Regions from separate parts of the Macrococcoides bohemicum genome, predicted to be linked through region 2. Evidence: a T-box and tRNA genes for the amino acid it is inferred to sense, from the RefSeq annotation. Region 2 holds a T-box; the other holds one or more tRNA genes.
The links. A T-box is a leader RNA that pairs with one kind of tRNA and senses whether it is charged. The one in region 2 lies ahead of argS (arginine--tRNA ligase), so its partner is inferred to be a tRNA-Arg.

Region 1: it has a tRNA-Arg gene. The T-box ahead of argS (arginine--tRNA ligase) is inferred to sense a tRNA for this amino acid. The anticodon was not compared.

What each region holds. Positions count from the first base shown of each region.
Region 1 is NZ_CP054482.1:1,879,514-1,890,880, reverse strand. Features, by position in the region: rRNA gene HT586_RS09925 (16S ribosomal RNA) at 1-1,412, shown strand, start outside; tRNA gene HT586_RS09920 (tRNA-Ile) at 1,503-1,579, shown strand; tRNA gene HT586_RS09915 (tRNA-Ala) at 1,612-1,687, shown strand; rRNA gene HT586_RS09910 (23S ribosomal RNA) at 1,834-4,758, shown strand; rRNA gene rrf (5S ribosomal RNA) at 4,852-4,966, shown strand; tRNA gene HT586_RS09900 (tRNA-Val) at 4,979-5,054, shown strand; tRNA gene HT586_RS09895 (tRNA-Thr) at 5,067-5,142, shown strand; tRNA gene HT586_RS09890 (tRNA-Lys) at 5,150-5,222, shown strand; tRNA gene HT586_RS09885 (tRNA-Leu) at 5,248-5,331, shown strand; tRNA gene HT586_RS09880 (tRNA-Gly) at 5,336-5,410, shown strand; tRNA gene HT586_RS09875 (tRNA-Leu) at 5,452-5,540, shown strand; tRNA gene HT586_RS09870 (tRNA-Arg) at 5,544-5,620, shown strand; tRNA gene HT586_RS09865 (tRNA-Pro) at 5,640-5,713, shown strand; tRNA gene HT586_RS09860 (tRNA-Ala) at 5,736-5,811, shown strand; tRNA gene HT586_RS09855 (tRNA-Met) at 5,832-5,905, shown strand; tRNA gene HT586_RS09850 (tRNA-Ile) at 5,945-6,018, shown strand; tRNA gene HT586_RS09845 (tRNA-Ser) at 6,039-6,131, shown strand; tRNA gene HT586_RS09840 (tRNA-Met) at 6,188-6,261, shown strand; tRNA gene HT586_RS09835 (tRNA-Asp) at 6,270-6,345, shown strand; tRNA gene HT586_RS09830 (tRNA-Phe) at 6,353-6,425, shown strand; tRNA gene HT586_RS09825 (tRNA-Thr) at 6,442-6,517, shown strand; tRNA gene HT586_RS09820 (tRNA-Tyr) at 6,522-6,605, shown strand; tRNA gene HT586_RS09815 (tRNA-Trp) at 6,626-6,699, shown strand; tRNA gene HT586_RS09810 (tRNA-His) at 6,702-6,774, shown strand; tRNA gene HT586_RS09805 (tRNA-Gln) at 6,792-6,863, shown strand; tRNA gene HT586_RS09800 (tRNA-Cys) at 6,869-6,942, shown strand; tRNA gene HT586_RS09795 (tRNA-Leu) at 7,299-7,380, shown strand; gene HT586_RS09790 (GNAT family N-acetyltransferase) at 7,511-8,203, shown strand; gene HT586_RS09785 (PH domain-containing protein) at 8,280-8,657, shown strand; gene HT586_RS09780 (DMT family transporter) at 8,951-9,862, opposite strand; gene HT586_RS09775 (coiled-coil domain-containing protein) at 10,042-10,857, shown strand; gene HT586_RS09770 (HIRAN domain-containing protein) at 10,859-11,251, shown strand; gene HT586_RS09765 (YkvA family protein) at 11,270-11,367, opposite strand, start outside.
Region 2 is NZ_CP054482.1:373,319-384,685, reverse strand. Features, by position in the region: gene HT586_RS02095 (LacI family DNA-binding transcriptional regulator) at 1-445, shown strand, start outside; gene HT586_RS02090 (YbaN family protein) at 480-842, opposite strand; gene argS (arginine--tRNA ligase) at 954-2,627, opposite strand; T-box leader at 2,677-2,894, opposite strand; gene HT586_RS02080 (SdpI family protein) at 2,989-3,315, shown strand; gene HT586_RS02075 (prephenate dehydrogenase) at 3,319-4,179, opposite strand; gene HT586_RS02070 (threonine aldolase family protein) at 4,274-5,305, opposite strand; gene HT586_RS02065 (kinase) at 5,423-5,914, opposite strand; gene HT586_RS02060 (MOSC domain-containing protein) at 5,923-6,612, opposite strand; gene HT586_RS02055 (PAS domain-containing protein) at 6,626-7,804, opposite strand; gene HT586_RS02050 (GNAT family N-acetyltransferase) at 7,894-8,442, opposite strand; gene HT586_RS02045 (hypothetical protein) at 8,598-9,122, opposite strand; gene HT586_RS02040 (HD domain-containing protein) at 9,115-9,699, opposite strand; gene HT586_RS02035 (L-cystine transporter) at 9,830-11,224, shown strand.

The sequences.
Region 1 (11,367 bases), 850 kb from region 2:
GACTGGGATAACTTCGGGAAACCGGAGCTAATACCGGATAATATTTAGCTTCGCATGAAGCAATAGTGAAAGACGGTTCTGCTGTCACTTATAGATGGACCTGCGGTGTATTAGCTAGTTGGTGAGGTAACGGCTCACCAAGGCAACGATACATAGCCGACCTGAGAGGGTGATCGGCCACACTGGGACTGAGACACGGCCCAGACTCCTACGGGAGGCAGCAGTAGGGAATCTTCCGCAATGGACGAAAGTCTGACGGAGCAACGCCGCGTGAGTGAAGAAGGTTTTCGGATCGTAAAACTCTGTTGTAAGGGAAGAACAAGTACGTTAGTAACTGAACGTACCTTGACGGTACCTTACCAGAAAGCCACGGCTAACTACGTGCCAGCAGCCGCGGTAATACGTAGGTGGCAAGCGTTATCCGGAATTATTGGGCGTAAAGCGCGCGTAGGCGGTCTCTTAAGTCTGATGTGAAAGCCCCCGGCTCAACCGGGGAGGGTCATTGGAAACTGGGAGACTTGAGTACAGAAGAGGAGAGTGGAATTCCATGTGTAGCGGTGAAATGCGCAGAGATATGGAGGAACACCAGTGGCGAAGGCGGCTCTCTGGTCTGTAACTGACGCTGAGGTGCGAAAGCGTGGGGATCAAACAGGATTAGATACCCTGGTAGTCCACGCCGTAAACGATGAGTGCTAAGTGTTGGGGGGTTTCCGCCCCTCAGTGCTGCAGCTAACGCATTAAGCACTCCGCCTGGGGAGTACGGTCGCAAGACTGAAACTCAAAGGAATTGACGGGGACCCGCACAAGCGGTGGAGCATGTGGTTTAATTCGAAGCAACGCGAAGAACCTTACCAAATCTTGACATCCTTTGACAACTCTAGAGATAGAGCTTTCCCCTTCGGGGGACAAAGTGACAGGTGGTGCATGGTTGTCGTCAGCTCGTGTCGTGAGATGTTGGGTTAAGTCCCGCAACGAGCGCAACCCTTATCTTTAGTTGCCATCATTAAGTTGGGCACTCTAGAGAGACTGCCGGTGACAAACCGGAGGAAGGTGGGGATGACGTCAAATCATCATGCCCCTTATGATTTGGGCTACACACGTGCTACAATGGATGGTACAAAGGGCAGCAAAACCGCGAGGTCAAGCAAATCCCATAAAACCATTCTCAGTTCGGATTGTAGTCTGCAACTCGACTACATGAAGCTGGAATCGCTAGTAATCGTAGATCAGCATGCTACGGTGAATACGTTCCCGGGTCTTGTACACACCGCCCGTCACACCACGAGAGTTTGTAACACCCGAAGCCGGTGGAGTAACCTTTTAGGAGCTAGCCGTCGAAGGTGGGACAGATGATTGGGGTGAAGTCGTAACAAGGTAGCCGTATCGGAAGGTGCGGCTGGATCACCTCCTTTCTAAGGATAATTACGGAAATCAGACTTCTAAGTCTGATAGGGATTAACATTGACATATTGTATTCAGTTTTGAATGTTTATACATTTAATGGGCCTATAGCTCAGCTGGTTAGAGCGCACGCCTGATAAGCGTGAGGTCGATGGTTCGAGTCCATTTAGGCCCACCATTATAAATATTCTTTTAAATCAATACCTTTATGGGGGCTTAGCTCAGCTGGGAGAGCGCCTGCTTTGCACGCAGGAGGTCAGCGGTTCGATCCCGCTAGTCTCCACCATTAATTTTTGAACATTGTACTTTGAAAACTAGATAAAGTAAGAAGAAATAAAAGATTTTACCAAGCAAAACCGAGTGAGTTCATTTTTGAATTCTTAAAAAAATCGCGCGTCTGCATTTATGCAGACATCACAATTATTAATAACAGATTAAGTTATTAAGGGCGCACGGTGGATGCCTTGGCACTAGAAGCCGAAGAAGGACGTTACTAACGACGATATGCTTTGGGGAGCTGTAAGTAAGCTTTGATCCAGAGATTTCCGAATGGGGAAACCCAGCATGAGTTATGTCATGTTATCCATATATGAATACATAGTATATGAGAAGGCACACCCGGAGAACTGAAACATCTAAGTACCCGGAGGAAGAGAAAGAAAACTCGATTCCCTTAGTAGCGGCGAGCGAAACGGGAAGAGCCCAAACCAGAGAGCTTGCTCTCTGGGGTTGTAGGACACTCAATACGGAGTTACAAAGGAACAGTTTAGACGAATGACTTTGGAAAAGTCAGCCATAGAAGGTAAAGGCCCTGTAGTCGAAAAGTTGTTCTCTCCTGAGTGGATCCTGAGTACGGCGGAACACGTGGAATTCCGTCGGAATCCGGGAGGACCATCTCCCAAGGCTAAATACTCTCTAGTGACCGATAGTGAACCAGTACCGTGAGGGAAAGGTGAAAAGCACCCCGGAAGGGGAGTGAAATAGAACCTGAAACCGTGTGCTTACAAGTAGTCAGAGCCCGTTAATGGGTGATGGCGTGCCTTTTGTAGAATGAACCGGCGAGTTACGATTTGATGCAAGGTTAAGCAGTATATGTGGAGCCGTAGCGAAAGCGAGTCTGAATAGGGCGAATGAGTATCAGGTCGTAGACCCGAAACCAGGTGATCTACCCATGTCCAGGTTGAAGTTCAGGTAACACTGAATGGAGGACCGAACCGACTTACGTTGAAAAGTGAGCGGATGAGGTGTGGGTAGCGGAGAAATTCCAATCGAACCTGGAGATAGCTGGTTCTCTCCGAAATAGCTTTAGGGCTAGCCTCGTGTGATGATTATTGGAGGTAGAGCACTGTTTGGACTAGGGGCCCCCCTCGGGTTACCGAATTCAGACAAACTCCGAATGCCAAATAATTTAACACGGGAGTCAGACTGCGGGTGATAAGGTCCGTAGTCGAGAGGGAAACAGCCCAGACCACCAGCTAAGGTCCCAAAATATATGTTAAGTGGAAAAGGATGTGGCGTTGCCCAGACAACTAGGATGTTGGCTTAGAAGCAGCCATCATTTAAAGAGTGCGTAATAGCTCACTAGTCGAGTGACGCTGCGCCGAAAATGTACCGGGGCTAAACATATTACCGAAGCTGTGGATTGTCCTATGGACAATGGTAGGAGAGCGTTCTAAGCAGCGTCGAAGCATGATCGCAAGGACATGTGGAGCGCTTAGAAGTGAGAATGCCGGTGTGAGTAGCGAAAGACGGGTGAGAATCCCGTCCACCGATTGACTAAGGTTTCCAGAGGAAGGCTCGTCCGCTCTGGGTTAGTCGGGACCTAAGCCGAGGCCGAATGGCGTAGGCGATGGATAACAGGTAGATATTCCTGTACCACCTAAGATTGTTTGAACGATGGGGGGACGCAGTAGGATAGGCGAAGCGTACTGTTGGTTATGTACGTCCAAGCACTGAGACTGAGTATTAGGCAAATCCGGTACTCTTAAGGTCAAGGTGTGATGGGGAGCGAAATTATAGTAGCGAAGTCGTTGATTTCACACTGCCAAGAAAAGCCTCTAGTTAGAAATTAGGTGCCCGTACCGCAAACCGACACAGGTAGTCAAGATGAGAATTCTAAGGTGAGCGAGCGAACTCTCGTTAAGGAACTCGGCAAAATGACCCCGTAACTTCGGGAGAAGGGGTGCTTTTTAGGGTGCAAGCCTTGAAGAGCCGCAGTGAATAGGCCCAAGCGACTGTTTATCAAAAACACAGGTCTCTGCAAAACCGTAAGGTGACGTATAGGGGCTGACGCCTGCCCGGTGCTGGAAGGTTAAAAGGAGTGGTTAGCATTAGCGAAGCTACGAATTGAAGCCCCAGTAAACGGCGGCCGTAACTATAACGGTCCTAAGGTAGCGAAATTCCTTGTCGGGTAAGTTCCGACCCGCACGAAAGGCGTAACGATTTGGGCACTGTCTCAACGAGAGACTCGGTGAAATCATAGTACCTGTGAAGATGCAGGTTACCCGCGACAGGACGGAAAGACCCCGTGGAGCTTTACTGCAGCCTGATATTGAAATTCGGCACAGCTTGTACAGGATAGGTAGGAGCCTTTGAAGCGTGAGCGTCAGCTTACGTGGAGGCGTTGGTGGGATACTACCCTGGCTGTGTTGACTTTCTAACCCGCACCACTTATCGTGGTGGGAGACAGTGTCAGGCGGGCAGTTTGACTGGGGCGGTCGCCTCCTAAAGAGTAACGGAGGCGCTCAAAGGTTCCCTCAGAATGGTTGGAAATCATTCGCAGAGTGTAAAGGCACAAGGGAGCTTGACTGCAAGACCTACAAGTCGAGCAGGGTCGAAAGACGGACTTAGTGATCCGGTGGTTCCGCATGGAAGGGCCATCGCTCAACGGATAAAAGCTACCCCGGGGATAACAGGCTTATCTCCCCCAAGAGTTCACATCGACGGGGAGGTTTGGCACCTCGATGTCGGCTCATCGCATCCTGGGGCTGTAGTCGGTCCCAAGGGTTGGGCTGTTCGCCCATTAAAGCGGTACGCGAGCTGGGTTCAGAACGTCGTGAGACAGTTCGGTCCCTATCCGTCGTGGGCGTAGGAAATTTGAGAGGAGCTGTCCTTAGTACGAGAGGACCGGGATGGACATACCTCTGGTGTACCAGTTGTCGCGCCAGCGGCATAGCTGGGTAGCTATGTATGGACGGGATAAGTGCTGAAAGCATCTAAGCATGAAGCCCCCCTCAAGATGAGATTTCCCAACTTCGGTTATAAGATCCCTCAAAGATGATGAGGTTAATAGGTTCGAGGTGGAAGTACAGTAATGTATGGAGCTGACGAATACTAATCGATCGAAGACTTAATCAATTTTATAGATTTTTTGCACGGTGATGTTTGGTACATCATATTTCTTCTTAAGTTTATCTAGTTTTGAAGGTACAATACCTTTAATATACTTTGTCTGGTGACGATGGCAGAGAGGTCACACCTGTTCCCATACCGAACACAGAAGTTAAGCTCTCTAGCGCCGATGGTAGTTGGTCTTACGATCCGCGAGAGTAGGACGTTGCCGGGCAATATATACCCAGGAGGATTAGCTCAGCTGGGAGAGCATCTGCCTTACAAGCAGAGGGTCGGCGGTTCGAGCCCGTCATCCTCCACCATTTATTTATTATGCCGGAATAGCTCAACTGGTAGAGCAACTGACTTGTAATCAGTAGGTTGAGGGTTCAAGTCCTTTTTCCGGCACCATTTCTTTGAGCCATTAGCTCAGTTGGTAGAGCATTTGACTTTTAATCAAAGGGTCAGAGGTTCGAATCCTCTATGGCTCATCTTTTTTAATAAATATTATTTTGCGCGGGTGTGGCGGAACTGGCAGACGCACTAGACTTAGGATCTAGCGCCTTTGGCGTGGGGGTTCGACTCCCTTCACCCGCACCATATTGCGAAAGTAGTTCAGTGGTAGAATACAACCTTGCCAAGGTTGGGGTCGCGGGTTCGAATCCCGTCTTTCGCTCCATTAATTCTATCGTAATAATTATGGCTTTTATTATTTAAAAAGCCGGGGTGGCGGAACTGGCAGACGCACAGGACTTAAAATCCTGCGGTAAGTGATTACCGTACCGGTTCGATTCCGGTCCTCGGCACCATTAGCGCCCGTAGCTCAATTGGATAGAGCGTTTGACTACGGATCAAAAGGTTAGGGGTTCGACTCCTCTCGGGCGCGCCATTATTTTAATTACTAGCTACGGGAAGTAGCTCAGCTTGGTAGAGCACTTGGTTTGGGACCAAGGGGTCGCAGGTTCGAATCCTGTCTTCCCGATTTGCTTTAAAAGCTTTAATATGGGGGCTTAGCTCAGCTGGGAGAGCGCCTGCTTTGCACGCAGGAGGTCAGCGGTTCGATCCCGCTAGTCTCCACCATATTAACTAAATATTATTTCGGCGGCGTAGCTCAGCTGGCTAGAGCGTACGGTTCATACCCGTGAGGTCGGGGGTTCGATCCCCTCTGCCGCCACTATCTTTTTTAAAACTTAATGTGTACTTTTAGGATTTAGGACCTTTAGCTCAGTTGGTTAGAGCAAACGGCTCATAACCGTTGGGTCGCAGGTTCGAGTCCTGCAAGGTCCATTTAATTATTTTTATATAATGGAGGAATACCCAAGTCCGGCTGAAGGGATCGGTCTTGAAAACCGACAGGGGCTTAACGGCTCGCGGGGGTTCGAATCCCTCTTCCTCCGCCATTATTTTTTACTTCAGCAAAATAAAATAAAAAAGATTTTCAATTATTTATTATTATCGCGGGATGGAGCAGTCTGGTAGCTCGTCGGGCTCATAACCCGAAGGTCGGTGGTTCAAATCCGCCTCCCGCAATTATTAGTGGTCCCGTGGTGTAGCGGTTAACATGCCTGCCTGTCACGCAGGAGATCGCGGGTTCGATTCCCGTCGGGACCGCCATTTGTATGGCTCAGTAGCTCAGTCGGTAGAGCAATGGATTGAAAATCCATGTGTCGGCGGTTCGATTCCGTCCTGAGCCATCTTTTTTATTATTCTGCCGGAATAGCTCAACTGGTAGAGCAACTGACTTGTAATCAGTAGGTTGAGGGTTCAAGTCCTTTTTCCGGCACCATCTTGGAGGGGTAGCGAAGTGGCTAAACGCGGCGGACTGTAAATCCGCTCCTTCGGGTTCGGCAGTTCGAATCTGCCCCCCTCCACCATTTTTTATTTGTTTATTTTTAGGGGCATAGTTCAACGGTAGAATAGAGGTCTCCAAAACCTTTGATGTGGGTTCGATTCCTACTGCCCCTGCCATGGCGATTGTGGCGAAGTGGTTAACGCATCGGATTGTGGTTCCGACACTCGTGGGTTCGATTCCCATCAGTCGCCCTTAATTTTTTTAATAATGGGCTATAGCCAAGCGGTAAGGCAACGGACTTTGACTCCGTCACTCGTTGGTTCGAATCCAGCTAGCCCAGCTTTAGGCGCCATAGCCAAGTGGTAAGGCAGAGGTCTGCAAAACCTTTATCACCGGTTCAAATCCGGTTGGCGCCTCCATTATTTTTATATATGCGGGAGTATTTCAACTCTTAGAATACGGACCTTCCTGGTTCGAGATGTAGGTGTAAGTCCTACCTTCCGCTCCATTTTTTATTAAGCTGCATGATGCATGCTTATTTTTTTCGTAGAATTTATGTGATAAATAGAGACAAAAAAAGAACTACAGAAAGGATTCTGTAGTTAAAAGTAATTAAACGAAAATGAAATTTGGTGATAATAAAGTTGACGAGACTTTATTACACGTTCATTATAACAGTTCATTTGCTATTTGTGAACAGAGATTGAAAATAGGATGAAATTCTTGACCATAATTTTTTTAAGTATTATACTTATTAAATAATAAATTTTACTAAGCCACCGTGGCGGAATTGGCAGACGCGCCGGACTCAAAATCCGGTTCCTCACGGAGTGTCGGTTCGACCCCGACCGGTGGTACTAATGTCCCTTTAACTTTTAGTTAGAGGGACTTTTTTTATTTTAGATACCTGAACAATTCCGGATACTTGGAGTATCCGGAATTGTTTAATATAATAGCAACAGACACACATATGAAAGTAGGATAAATATGAGATACAACGAATACAATCAACCAGTAGGAGATTTGATTGAAGATTACTCCCCTGGAATACTTCCTAACATACAATCAATCATAGGAAAGACTGTCACTATAGAAAAAATTAATATTAAGCACTGTGATGATCTATATGAAACATACGGTGCATCATCAGAACCAGAAAATCTTACATATATGCCGATTCAAAGATTTGAGAGTAAATTAGAATTTAAAGATTATTTAATACAGTTAATAGCTTCTGTTGATCCTTACTATTTAACGATTATTGATAATCAAACACAAAAAGCAGTAGGGATATTCTCTCTAATGCGTATAGACAATCTAAATAGAGTCATTGAAATGGGATGGATTGTGTATTCTCCATTATTAAAACGCAGCAGAGAGGCTACAGAAGCGCAATATTTAGTGATGAAGTACGTATTTGAAAACATGCAGTACCGACGCTATGAATGGAAATGTGATAGCTTAAATGAGGCATCGAATAGATCAGCAAAACGATTAGGCTTTACATATGAAGGTACGTTCCGACAATCTAACGTATATAAAGGACGTAACCGTGATACCAATTGGTTTTCAATTATCGATAAAGAATGGCCAGCCAATAAATTGAAATTAGAGTCGTGGTTAGATGATAGTAACTTTGATAACAATGAAAATCAATTAAATTCATTAAGCGAAATGTAACCGGCACATACTCATTCATATTAATACCAATTCTATTTTGTTATATTGGAACTATAAACAATAAGGAGGAATTATTATGGGATTATTTGATGAATTGATGGGTAACTCTAGTGAAAAAAATACAGAGGAAGTTCAAAATGAATTTCAGGATTATTTGCTTGAAGATGAAGTAGTTGAGGCGAGTTTTATTCTTATTCGGGATTTGTTTGTGTTTACTAATAAACGTATCTTAATCGTTGATAAACAAGGGTTCTCAGGTAAGAAGATTGAGTTTATTACAATTCCTTATAAAAATATTCGAGCATTCAGTGTTGAAAATGCAGGTCGATTTGATATCGATGCAGAATTAAAATTATTTGTGGCAGGAATTCAAATGCCTATCGTTAAATTATTTAATAAAGACACTGATATTGTGAAATTACAAAAATTAATAGCGCAAAGACTATTAAATTAAAAACAAGCCCGCAGATTATAATTATTAATCTGTGGGCTTGTTTTTTGTATCAACTTTTATTAGAGTTATTAAGCATTGTTATTAAATTTAATGATAAAAATATAATTATTATTATCTAATAATAAAGTGTAAAATTACTTGTGAATATTTTAAGAAAGTAATACATTGTATTTACATTGGAGGTGCATATATGGTTAAATCTAGCACGATTACTTTGAGATTGATAAAGAATTAAAAGAAAATACGACAATGGAACAAATGACGTATGATTATTAGAAAAACCAAACATCTCATTAATGAGATGCTTGGTTTTTTTCTTTTGTATTTAATATAGATATGAATAGCACGACACCGAGTATAATAATCATTCCAGCACATTGGATGATATCAAATGGTTGTTTCAGCCAGACAATACTGAGGATAACTGCTGTTAATGGTTCAATACATCCGAGTAGTGCAGTAAGTTGTGGATCGATATATTTTACGCTGAGTAGATATAGGAAGAAGGCTAGTGCGGTTCCAACGATGATAACGAATATGAGATAGACGTTAAACATTACACCATATGACAATGGATTTATCTGCCAATGTCTATTGAATAGACTGATAAACAAACCAGCTATAAGCATCGCCCATCCGATAATGACAAGAGGGGTATTACGGACAAAGAGTCTTCCGGCATACATTGTATAGAACGCTGCTGCGATTGCTGATAATAATCCCCAGATAATTGCTGCTGGAGGTACGACAACATTGTTAATATTACCACTCGTGAGCAATAGGAATGTTCCGAATGTGGATACGAGTATAATAATCAGATCTATTGCTCTAAACTCTGTCTTACGTGTAATAAGCAGGAAAGTCAGGATGACAATCGGCGCTAAGTATTGTAAGAGTGTAGCTACTGCTGCATTACCCGCTTCTATTGATGCTAGAAATGTATACTGAACCGCGAGCATTCCAAATAATGAGTAAATCACAAGTTGGAAAAAAGTATGTTTATCACGAAATACATTCAGGATATTTTGCTTCCGTATCATAGCCAGGCAAAGTAAAAATATGCCGCTTAAGATTAATCTAATAGTAATAAACCAGTCAAGTGGTACGCTATAGCCTTGAAAGATTTGCTGGGATACTGTTCCGCCAACACCCCAGAATATTGAGCCTAAGGTGACAAACATAATCCCTTTTAATTTATTATTCATCACTTCACTCCTTTCAAGCATTATATTGATTATAAATTTCCATATATAAGAATGTCAATATGACGTGAACGTTGTTTCTTTTATGTGGACAATTTTTGATTTACAGTATTAACTTTGTTATGCATAATAATTAATAAATATATTTGAAATGTATCGTGTATTGAAAGGAGTGATTAAATATGACTGATGAACTTAATGCGGAGAATAATATAATAATATTTCCAGATATTGATGGCATAACACAGGAAGTTAAAAAGCTTAAAATAGAGATATCGATGTTAATACTCGAGCGCGATGAACTTTTATTTGTGGAGTGTAAAAATATCGAAACAGCGTATATGATACATCTCGGATTTTTGGAATATAAAATATTTGAAAAAGAGTGTTTATATTTACGCTTAAAACGGAGGATGGAACTGATTCAGGCGAAGTTAAATCGTCAGGAGAAAGTAGATTTACCTTTAATTGATGAGCAACTGGATCAGGAGTTTATCATATACAAACATCAACTGGATGAACAGCTGAACAAATTGAATAATGCTATTGACTATCAAAAAGGTGAAGCACTGTTAGAAGAAGATTATAAAGCATTAAAAAAGATGTATCGAACAATCGTTAAGTCATTACATCCTGATTTAAATAGCGATTTAACCGAGGAGCAGTTAAAGTTATTTCAAAATGCAGTCAGTGCATATGAAAAATGTGACCTACTCACAATTGAAATGATATATTTCATTATCAATGGCACTTCAAATGATAAAAAATTGGAGAATAAGTCTGTTATTGATGAACGGGATAAATTGCGTCAAAAGTTAGAACTGATTAAGCCTGAGATTGAACAGATAAAAGCGTCATACCCATATACGATGAAGTCAATAATAACTGATCAGGATGCAATAGAGAAGAAAAAGACTGAGCTCGAACAAGTATTAATTCAGCTGGATGAAGTAATTAAAATATTTGAGCAAAAGATTGATGCATTGCGAGGTGTATAAAATGCACGAAATAGATAAACCGAATGACCATGGATTGATGCATTTAATCCATAATAAAAATTTAACGGTACCGTTGCCTTTTGCGCGCGAAATCTTTTTATTTGATACTTATATCGCCGGAACATCGCATATTGAGGGTTTAGAAGAGTTATATGCGTACCTAATGGTTGGTAGTCTATTAAATTTTTATAGAGAACCAGATAATCCTTATGATGCACAGGCTATAATGATAAAAAATGCTGATGGTGTTAAGCTAGGGTATATTCCTAAAGCAGATAATATAATATTTTCAAGGCTGATGGATGCCGGGAAGCTACTTTTTGGTAAAATTTCATCGAAAAGTATGAACGGAAATTGGGTAAAGATAAAGATAGATATATTTTTAAAAGACTAATGTATTAGAAGATAAAGATTATTTAAGTATGACTGTGCGTATTAACCATGAGACATGGGAATTATTTAGACGTTTAATGGTTAAACTAATGAATAATGGTAACAAGATAATGTCAT
Region 2 (11,367 bases):
TGTTACTAATACGATTAAAGAAGGTATTTATTTCGAAAGATATTTCGGCTATCAGAAGGCAATGATGCTCAATCAACTCAAAGTATTTGATAGTATTTCGATTATAGAACATACAGATTATGCGGACTTTGAAGATACTTTAATTCGAACAAAAGCAACTGCTATCGTGGTGCTTGACGATATATTTGCATTGCGTGTAATGCAGCTTGTACAAATGTACGGCTATAAAGTTCCTGATAATCTTTCTGTTATCAGCTTTAATAACTCGATACTCTCGACATTAACACACCCATACTTGACTACCATTGATATTGATACTGCAAAGCTCGGTCATGAATCTGTCAAAATGCTAATTAAACATTTGAATGGCGAAGATATTTCTAACACTAAGATTGTGGTTCCACATGAATTAATTGAACGCGAAACTGTTATTAACTTAAAGTAAAAAAATTAGCTTATGACAAATTTCTCATAAGCTTTTATTCATCTAACGTCTTTACTACCGTAAACAAAACAATTGCCTGCATCAACAACATCACACTAAGTCCAATTTTTACATAAATGTTATCCACTAAATAAATTGAAATCCCTACAACAATAACGACACTTAATAATAACTGAAACTTTTTCTTCAATGTATAGCCACCACGTTCATAAAATTCCTGAACGTAGGATTTATAAATTTTTGTGTGTACTAACCAATTGTGAAACTTATCTGAGCTTCTCGCAAAACAGAACACTGCAAGCAATAAGAATGGTGTAGTTGGTAAGAGCGGTAGAAATGCACCAACAAATCCGAGGATGGTCGAAATAACACCGACGGATAATAATAATAACCTCAAAAGATATCCTCCTAAATAAGATAATATCCACATTATACTAAATTTCATGATGAAATGTTTGATGAGGATATATCATTTTAGTGAAGTTTCATTCAACGCTATAAATATATATTAAAGCGCTCTCGGCGTTTCAATACCTAGTAAACTTAGTCCTTCTTCTATTACGATAGAGACTGCTAATAATAAACCTACTCTATTTCCCATCATTGCTCTCTCATCTAATATTCTTACATTCGCATAATAACTATTGAAGTGACGTGCAAGCTGCAGTAAATACTTCGCTATCTCTGCAGGAGATTGCTTTACATATGCATTAAAAATTACTTCCTCAAACATCATTAAATCTTTAGCGATATCCCATACCACATCATCTATTTCATTCACTTTAATGTGACTTGTTTCCAATCCACTTTTTCTAATAATGGCATGAATTCTGGCGTTTGTATATTGAAGATATAAACACGTATTGCCTTCAGCTTTTAACATATCTTGTAAATCAAATTCAATATCATTTTGACGATCATATTTCAGGTCATTAAATATTACAGCACCAATACCGATTTGTTCAGCTACTTTATCAATGTCTTCAATCTCATTTGATTTCGCGATTATATTTTGTTTCGCCATATTCACCGCTTCATCCAGCACTTCATCTAAAAAGATAACCTTCCCTTTTCTAGTAGACATCTTTTTGCCATCTTTTAAGATCATACCAAACGATATGTGCTCCATATTTTCCTCCCACGTGTAACCCATCATCTTTAACACTGCTATCAATTGTTTAAAATGAAGTGACTGTTCATTACCTACAAAATAATATGACTCAGAAAAATCATACGTTTCTTTTCTATAGATTGCTGTTGCTAAATCTCTTGTAATATACAAAGTTGAACCATTCGTTTTCTTGATCAGCGCTGGCGGCATATCATCAAGTTTCACTATTTCTGCACCTTGATCTTCAACGAGTAAGTTTAATGCTTCTAACTTTTCTACGACAGCATCCATCTTGTCATTGTAAAATGCTTCTCCATTATACGAATCAAAAGAAACACCAAGACGTGCATATATCTCATTAAACGATTGCAGCGAAACTTCTCTGAACCATGTCCAGAGTTTTACATGCTCAGCTTCACCTTGCTCTAGTTTTAGAAATGCCGTTCTTCCCGCTTCATTTAAAGCTTCGTCATGTTCTGCTTCATCATGAAATTTAACATATAGCTTGAATAATTCAGGTATTGGGTTTGCTTTAACGTCAGCTTCATTCCCCCACTTTTTATAAGCTACAATCAATTTACCAAACTGCGTTCCCCAGTCTCCAAGGTGATTTATTCTTACTGGTTTAAAACCTAATTTCTCTGTAATATTGGCTACTGCATTACCGATAACAGTTGATCTTAAATGCCCCATCGAGAAAGGTTTGGCGATATTCGGCGAAGAAATATCCATCGTTATCACTTTACCTTGACCAATATTTTGAGCACCAAAGTTTTCTTTATCGCGCAATACTTCCTGAATAACATTTGTTCCTAGTGTTTGTTTATTAAAATATACATTTAAATAGCCATTCACAACTTCAACTTTATCAATTTGTTCATCATTCAAACGCTCGCTTATTTCCTGTGCAATAATCATTGGACTCTTCTTCAGATGCTTACTTAACGTAAAACATGGGAATGATAAATCTCCTTGATGCTCATGCTTCGGATATTCAATCAACTTTAATATTTCAGTTTCACTCAATACTTCAATTTCTTTTCTTAAAATATCAGCTAATAAATGTTTCATCTGTTCTCCTCCTAAAAATTTATAAAATAAAAAGCATCCACCTCTAAAAAAAAGAGGCGAATGCTAGATTCACGGTACCACTCTTGTTCATGTCATTAGACACACTCAATGATTGTTAACGATGTTTCCACCGGATATCCCTACTATAAGTTCAACATATCATTCACGAAGTGCGCTTCATATCAATTATCATGCTATACTTCCACCCACTATAGCTCGCTACTTATGAACAAATCAATATTACTCTCTTCGTGTAAACAAATTGTTATTAAATTATTTAATATAATAGCATGATTGTAACAAAAAGAAAATAGAAATAAATTTTATAAACTGTTATTATCAAGAAAATGGAGGTGCTAATATGATTACAATTATTATGGCTATCGCATTATATATTATTGTCACTTTGCTCTATAAAACAATTCTTACTGAAAAACCAAATTACTTTGCCGGATACCGTACACCAAAATCCTTGCAAAGTGAAAGGCATTGGCAATTGGCGCAGGCATACGCTACGAACCTTATCCAAAAACTATGCCCAATCTTACTCATCATTGGAATAATTCAACTCGTGATTGAAATAGCTCTAGGCTATGAAGAGCAAAGTTCAATTGTATCTATTATTTTATTACTGATTACAGTTATTATCGTTTACCTCAAAACTGAAAATAGACTAAAAAAGTTATGATATTCACTTCTTCATATCACTTTGTTCCAAGCGAATTCTGCGATGACTTGATGCTTTGAAAATGCTCTCCATCACCTTCAAGTCATCATTTTTAATCGCTTCTTTCAAAGTAGTAAATGCATCTTCAAAACGCTCCATATTATCTAATAAAGCTTCTTTATTATGGCTAAATAATTCCGGCCAGAGGGATTCATTCATATTAGCAATTCGCGTTAAATCACGATAACTATCACCGATATATTTAATCGTTTCATCCAATCTATCATCACTGTTGATTAACGACACGGCAATTGCATGCGTTAACTGACTCGTATGTGCAATCATCTCATCATGCATTACAGCATTTGTAACTGTGATACGCTTAAAACCGAGCGGATATAAAAATGCTTTAAAATCTTCTATCTCCTGATTTGAATTCAAATCTGACTTCGTGATGACATAATTTGCGCCTTGAAATACACTAGCATCTGCGTAAGCATAACCTTTCTTTTCTCGGCCCGCCATTGGATGACCGAAAATAAAAGAAAGATTATGAGGTAGTATTTCTTCCACATCTTTCATTACCACAGACTTTACGCCAGCAGTATCTGTTAACGTTGCGCCATCTTTGAAATTATCTCGATGATAAAGAATAAAATCCTTTATCATACTAGGGTATATCGCAAAAACAACCAGATCTGCTTCACTCAGGATAGATTGATTACTCGTTTCACCAACATCTATGACCCCATCAGCAATCGCCATATTTAACGTTTCCTGATTCACATCGATTGCCATTATACGATGCTTTTGTCCATAGCTTGCACGAATGGCTTTAGCGAAAGTCCCACCGATTACACCTAAACCAATAATTGCAATGTTCATAAATACACCCCGATTGTTTTAATGATTAAAATCGTAAATGAGCAAAGATTATTACAGCATTGTCAAATTGCCCTTTATCTATAGTTGTTCCTGTTTATAGTGCTTTAATTTCTTGAATTAATGTATCAACATCTTCACGCTTTGTTGACCAGCTCGTACAGAAACGAACTGCAAACAAATTGTCATCAATCTTCTCCCAATCAGCAAATGTATATTTCTCACGAAGTGTTTCAACCTGCGCTTTCGTTAATATCGGAAATCGTTGATTAGTTGGTGATGGATATTTCATTTGTATACCCTTTTCTTCAAATGCCTTCGTCAATTTATCGGCAAGTTCAACGGCATGCTTTGAAATTGCTTCATACAAGTCGTCTTCAAAAAGTACCTCATATTGAATACCGAGTAATCTACCTTTTGCAAGCATACCACCGTTTTGTTTAATGAAATATCTAAAATCGGGTTTTAATGCATCATTTGTAAATACTACCGCTTCTCCAAATAGTGCTCCTACTTTAGTGCCACCGATATAGAATACATCACTGAGTTCAGAAATATCTTTAATCGTTACATCATTTTCTTTGGCCGCTAATGCATAACCTAAACGTGCCCCATCAACCATTAAGTACATATTTTTTTGTTTACAGAAAGCATATAAATCCAATAACTCCTGCTTAGAATATAATGTCCCAAATTCCGTCGGTTGCGAGATATAAACCATCTTCGGTTGCGGAATATGTTCGAATGTCACATCATTCCAATAATCTTCAACATAATTTTCTACATCTTCCAATCGTAATTTCCCATCGATACCTGGAATTGTAATCACTTTATGACCCGTTGCTTCGATTGCACCTGTTTCGTGAACGGCAATATGCCCAGAATCAGCTGCAATGACTGCCTGATGAGGACGTAGCATTGATGCAATCACTGTTTTGTTTGTTTGCGTACCACCCACTAAGAAGTGAACATCAACTTCTCCACTACATTGTTCTTTTATTAATTCTGCTGCGCGCGTGCAGTGATCATCAACGCCATATCCCGGATGCTGCTCATCATTTGTTTCGACTAAACGTTCCAGGATTAGCGGATGCCCACCAGTTGAATAATCATTATCAAATCGAATCATGTAATCCCTCCTTAGTTTTAGCGGAATCTTAATTTTTTATAGAGCGATACCGCTATTACTCACACGTTTTAGCGGTATCTTTAATTGTTGTCTTCAAATACCGCTATAACCCGCTTCTTACATCATTTGCCCTTTTATCATTTCAATTATTTCTTTTTGAGACAATTCTTCCGTAATAATAAATTCTCCTTCAACTCCTAAATAATCCTTATCCAGGAACCATCTTCTCATTTCATCTTCACCAAAATCAACATTTTGTTTATATTGATGACGACGCAAAGTCTCTTCAAACGGAATATCAAAGTAATAAACGTAAGATGTATCATTATATTTATTAACCATTTCTATCAACATATCTCCATGTTTACGACGTGTTAATATCCCTTCCACCACAACATATTTACAGTGTTCCATACCAAATTCAATCATTGTTCTCAACAATTCAGTCGAAATATTACCAACCTTACCTTTAACACGTAACATTTCTCTTCTCAATAAATCTTGAGAAATAAGAATCGTTCCTTCACCCAGAGCTTCTTGCAGTAATTTAGCAGTTGAAGTTTTACCGCTTCCTGAATTACCTCTAAGAATCATTAATTTTGAAATCATATCACCCACTAAATATTCGGTCCATATAATCTATGTGTCTTGTCTTCAATTTCTCCTGATAGTTTTTTCTTTAAACTGACTTTCCATGAGTCAGCCAAAACTTCAACTTCAGATAATTCCTTCACTAGACTTAAATCAGCAGAAAAATGCATCACTTCGTTACACTTTGCAATGGTCCACTCTGGATTTGATCTTTCCAGTAACTCTATTTTATCATTTACACTCACTACTCCAGGACGAAGCACTTTTAAGTACCAACCAGTTCTACCATTTTCTTCAGTGATCTTAGATAGTTCTATTTCTCGATATTTTCTTGCCGGCTTCCAGCATGGTTTACGTGGTTGCGTAACTTGAACAAGTGTATTGCCAATTTGATAAATATCACCTAGACATACTGTTTGTTCATTCATATCGACGACACTTAGATTTTCACCAAAACCTCCTGGTTGCATATCTTTATTCAATTCATTTCGCAATAATGGATAATGTTCGCTTGTATAGCAAAATACAGCTTTGTCTACACCACCATGATGCACTTTATCAGCAACTTCGTCATCTTCAAAGCCAAATTCAGTTAAGTTTCCACGTGAAACGGCATCTCGATTGATAGCTGAAATCCATGACTGATTTAATTTATCTGAAGCTTCTTCACTACCTAGTTGTTTTGGTTTTCCGATAAACATCATTTCAACAAGCATACTAACACCCCTTTTAAATATCACGTTTAACGACACTAGGCAAATCCAGGAACGGCTGAATATCCTGAACGTATTCAAGAATTCCTTGATACTCACCTTTTTCATCAAAGACGCCTTTGTATGTTACATAAATATATTCTTCACCTTTCTTAAACCACATTGTCACAGTTTCCTGCTCTCTATTTTTAAGTTTACGCATAACTTGCATCATCTTCTTCAAACTCTTCGGTGGATGACAATTCGCTACACTTCTACCAATAGAAATTGGTGTGCGAATAAACATCATATCCGCAGATTCAGTAATTTCATTAAAGTATTTAAATAATCCGTTCTTATCAACAAATGTCAGTTCTAGCGGAATATTATTAAGTATTAATTCCGCTTCTTTCAAGGATAAATAACCGCCACCTATTTTAATGTTTTGATTTTTATCTTCACTTTCCGTTTCTTTTGTTTGATATACTTTTTCTTTATCAGACCATACTGATTTAACATCTACTGCATAACCAAATGCTTTACTTTCATTGGCGATAGCTTCATATTCCTGTGCTGTAAATAATTCCTGAATTAAAGGAATAAGAATGTCTTCCTCATGCAATATCATTTGCTTCATACCTTTATTTAACGTATCGAACGATTTTCTAATATGCTTAAATTCAATTTCATCCATTCGTTTTAGACGGTTTTTGAATTGATGATAAGTAGCGCGATTATCATCATCAAGTGCCCAAATCTTTCTTGGTAATGTATAAACTTGTTTTCGTTCTAATATCGGAAATATCAATTTTTCTTTACGGTTATAATGTGCATATAATGCACCTATTATTTTTAAATCTTCTTCAAGCATTGAACTGTCTTTTTTAGATGCTACAATCGTCAATTTCTCTTCCATACGTTCTAAAGCAGTAATGAATGTTTCATTTTCTCTTTTCATAATATTTAACGGATGATCATCGTCAAGTGAAATATATACTTCCTGTATCATTTCGTTCATATGACAATTATACATATCAATCAATTTATGAATTTCTTCTATTGAAGAAATACCTTCCGTGTAGTGTATTTTTATAATAGCGATTAAGAAATCCACCAGCGAATAATTTTCTAAGATAGCAACTGAATGATCTTCCTTATTGCTTTGAATATTTGTCAGTATTGATTTTATTTCATTTGTAAGCTCGAAATTTATCATAGTACACCTCACTATATAAGATACATTTAATATACACCTTACAAAGTAATGCTGGGACCTTTCTCACAAACATTCACAAAATCGTCAGTCTATCGCTTATAATCTCCCTTCAATAAAGCATAACGATTCATGTCTCTAAATTCACCGTATAATAAAACATCCTGTTTATCCATACCAACAAACTCAAATCCAGCTTTCTCGGCAACTTTATTACTACCTATATTGTCAACATCAGCACTGATCGATAGTTTGTTCAAACCCATTTGATTGAAAGCAAAATCACATAAAGCAATTACTGATTTCGTCATAATCCCTTGACCATTTATATCTTTTTTCAACCAGTAACCGATTTCCGCCTTCTTAAAACCTTGATTAATCGCATGTAAATCTAATGTTCCGGATAATTCTCCATCAACAAATATCAAAAATAAGCGCCCTGTTCCTTGCGCAAACTCATTCATCATCTTTTTAATAAATGCAGTTTCATGTGCAGGTTCAGTGATTATATCTATAAAAGTCAAAAACGCTCTTAAGTGCTCTCTATTTTGATCAATCACATTATACAAATCTTTCCCATGAAAAATTTCTGCTTGTACCAGTTCAATACGCTCATCAACTTTAATAGATAGTCTGTTCATGTTCGTCCTCTTTTCTTATTATCTAAATTTTTTGATTTTTATTAGCGTATGGGAAATCTATAAAAACGTCAACAAAAAGCCATCCCTTATGGAATGACTTAAATTTGGTTATAAATGTTTATAAACGCGATTTATATGTGTTCATTGCCAGTATTTTATTCGACGTAAGGTCTACCTACCCAATACGTGTCATAAATACCTTCATATTTTGATTTAAAATCCTCAATAAACTTCGTATCATGACTGACAATATCGATTACATCATTACATATATAAATTATTTTATCCGATGAATAAAATATTATAAATGACTCTCTTTCATTTCCACAAACAACATTCGTAATATATTTAATTAACGGTTTAAGATCGATATTTTTTACGATTACATTGATGTAGTCAACATCTTCTTCACCTTTATGAAATACTTCTTTCCAGTTCGTAATCTTAAAATAACGTCCTAAATTCGTTTTTTCAGTTTGAATATAATGACCTTCAATGACACTCAATAAAAACTCCATATTAAAACTGTCATTAGCATAAGTTTCCGTAATAATTTGTTTAATTAAACTACCTTTCATCCTTTCATAACCAAATCTAATTCTGTGTTCATCACTGACTTGAAAATAAGGAATTGGTTTGTCTATACCGAATTGTATAGAGCCTTTCAGTATTTCACTCATCCCTCAACAATCCTTTCCGAACACAGTTCTCAATAATTTCTTCAGCGAGTTCCCACATTGCTGGCGCATCATCTTTAATAAATATCTTTTTACTTGTCACTTGTGATTTAGTCAGGTTATATGGATTGTAATCCTCTTCACTTACTTCATATAGATTAATCAAAGCGATTAATGCATCAATAACTCGCGCATACTTTGCTTCATGATTATCACCACGTTCAAAGTTAGTCCATAGATCTATTATGCCCTTCTGATTATCTTCATCCAACATTGAAACTACTTTCTTCAGAGATTCAAGTTCTCGATCAAACGAATCACTTTTCGCCTGATCATCAAATACCCATGTATCTCCTGCATAGATTTCACCTAAATCGTGAACCAATAACATCTTGATCACCTGATTGATATCTACTTGTTCAGGGTAGAACTGTTCAAACTGCATCGCAACAAGTGCTGCCTGCCATGAATGTTCAGCACTATTTTCATATCTTCCATCTAACGTATCACTTTTTCGTTGAATCGTTTTTAGTTGTTCAATCTCACTTGCAAATGCATATACTTTATGGATATCATTCATATCTTTACACCTATTTTCTAAAATTTTATTCTATCTATTTATGGAAATTCCGCAAATACTATTGTTTATCATTAATTTCAATGTTATCCTAAAGTTCAATTAAATTCACTATTTATGGAGGTATAAACCAATGGATAACGGGTTTATTTTTTTAAATGTCTTAATTCTTAGTATTCTCATAGGAATACTTTTATTCATGAACAAGAAACATGTTTCTTTCTCTAAACGTGTCTTCACAGGTATGATTTTAGGGATTTTATTAGGCGTCGGACTTCAATTCGCTTACGGCACTGATTCTAAAGTAACTTTAGGTACGCTAGACTGGTATAGTATTGTCGGTAGTGGTTACGTTCAACTTTTAATGTTAATTGTTGTGCCACTTGTAATGGTATCTATCATCCGTTCTATTATTAATTTAAATACTACGGATCAAGTTGGTAAGATGGCCAGTTGGGTAATCGGTATATTGATTACTACTACTTTAATTGCAGCAACTATCGGTATTGCTTCCGCATTATTGTTTGATTTAAGTGCTGAAGAGATAAGTATTGGCCAGGACGAAAAAACACGTGGTACTGAAATTCAAGAGAAATTCGATATGATGGAACAAAAGACAATGCCACAACGTATCGTCAATTTTATTCCAAGCAATATATTTATGGACATGACAGGCGCAAGGCCTACTTCAACAATCGCTGTCGTTATCTTCTCATTCTTAGTTGGCATTGCAGTACTTGGGGTTCGAAGAAAGCAGCCTGAACAAGCTGCAATGTTTACAAGCATGGTTGATGCTGTATTTGCTGTTGTAATGCGACTTGTAACAATCATCTTACGCTTAACACCTTACGGGGTACTTGCATTAATGGCAAATATGATTGCAAGTACAAACTTCGCGGGTATAGTCGAACTTGGTAAATTCGTATTAGCATCTTATGTTGCTTTAGGAACAATGTTCATCATTCATTTACTTATCATTACATTAACAGGATTAAATCCAATTCAATATTTAAAAAAGGTTTTCCCAACATTAGCATTTGCTTTCACATCTCGTTCTAGTGCTGGAACAATTCCTTTAAATATCGCTGCACAAAAAAATGCTTTAGGTGTTGATGATGCAACAGCAAATATGTCAGCATCATTTGGTGCGACGATGGGTCAAAACGGTTGTGCCGGTATCTATCCTGCAATGCTTGCAGTGATGATTGCACCAACTGCAGGTATTAATCCACTTTCACCTGAATTTATCGTACAATTAGCGATTATCACAGCGATCAGTTCATTCGGTGTAGCCGGTGTTGGTGGTGGTGCAACATTTGCTGCTATCATCGTTCTATCATCGATGGGATTACCAATTGCACTTGCAGGTGTATTAATCACAGTTGAACCATTAATTGATATGGGACGTACTGCGCTTAATGTAAATGGTAGTATGCTTTCAGGAACATTAACTTCTAAATTCTTAGGTAATTTCAATAAAGATATTTTTAATGATAAACACGCTGTAGTTGAGAATACAGAAGTTTAAACAGACAGCCCTCACCTATCCATAGGTGAGGGCTGTTCATATTTTATTCAATTGTGACAATCCTATGATATATAAATGCTATCTATTTACAACACCACAGAATGGGCGTATCTTAATATGTGAAAGAAATCACGTTAAAATTC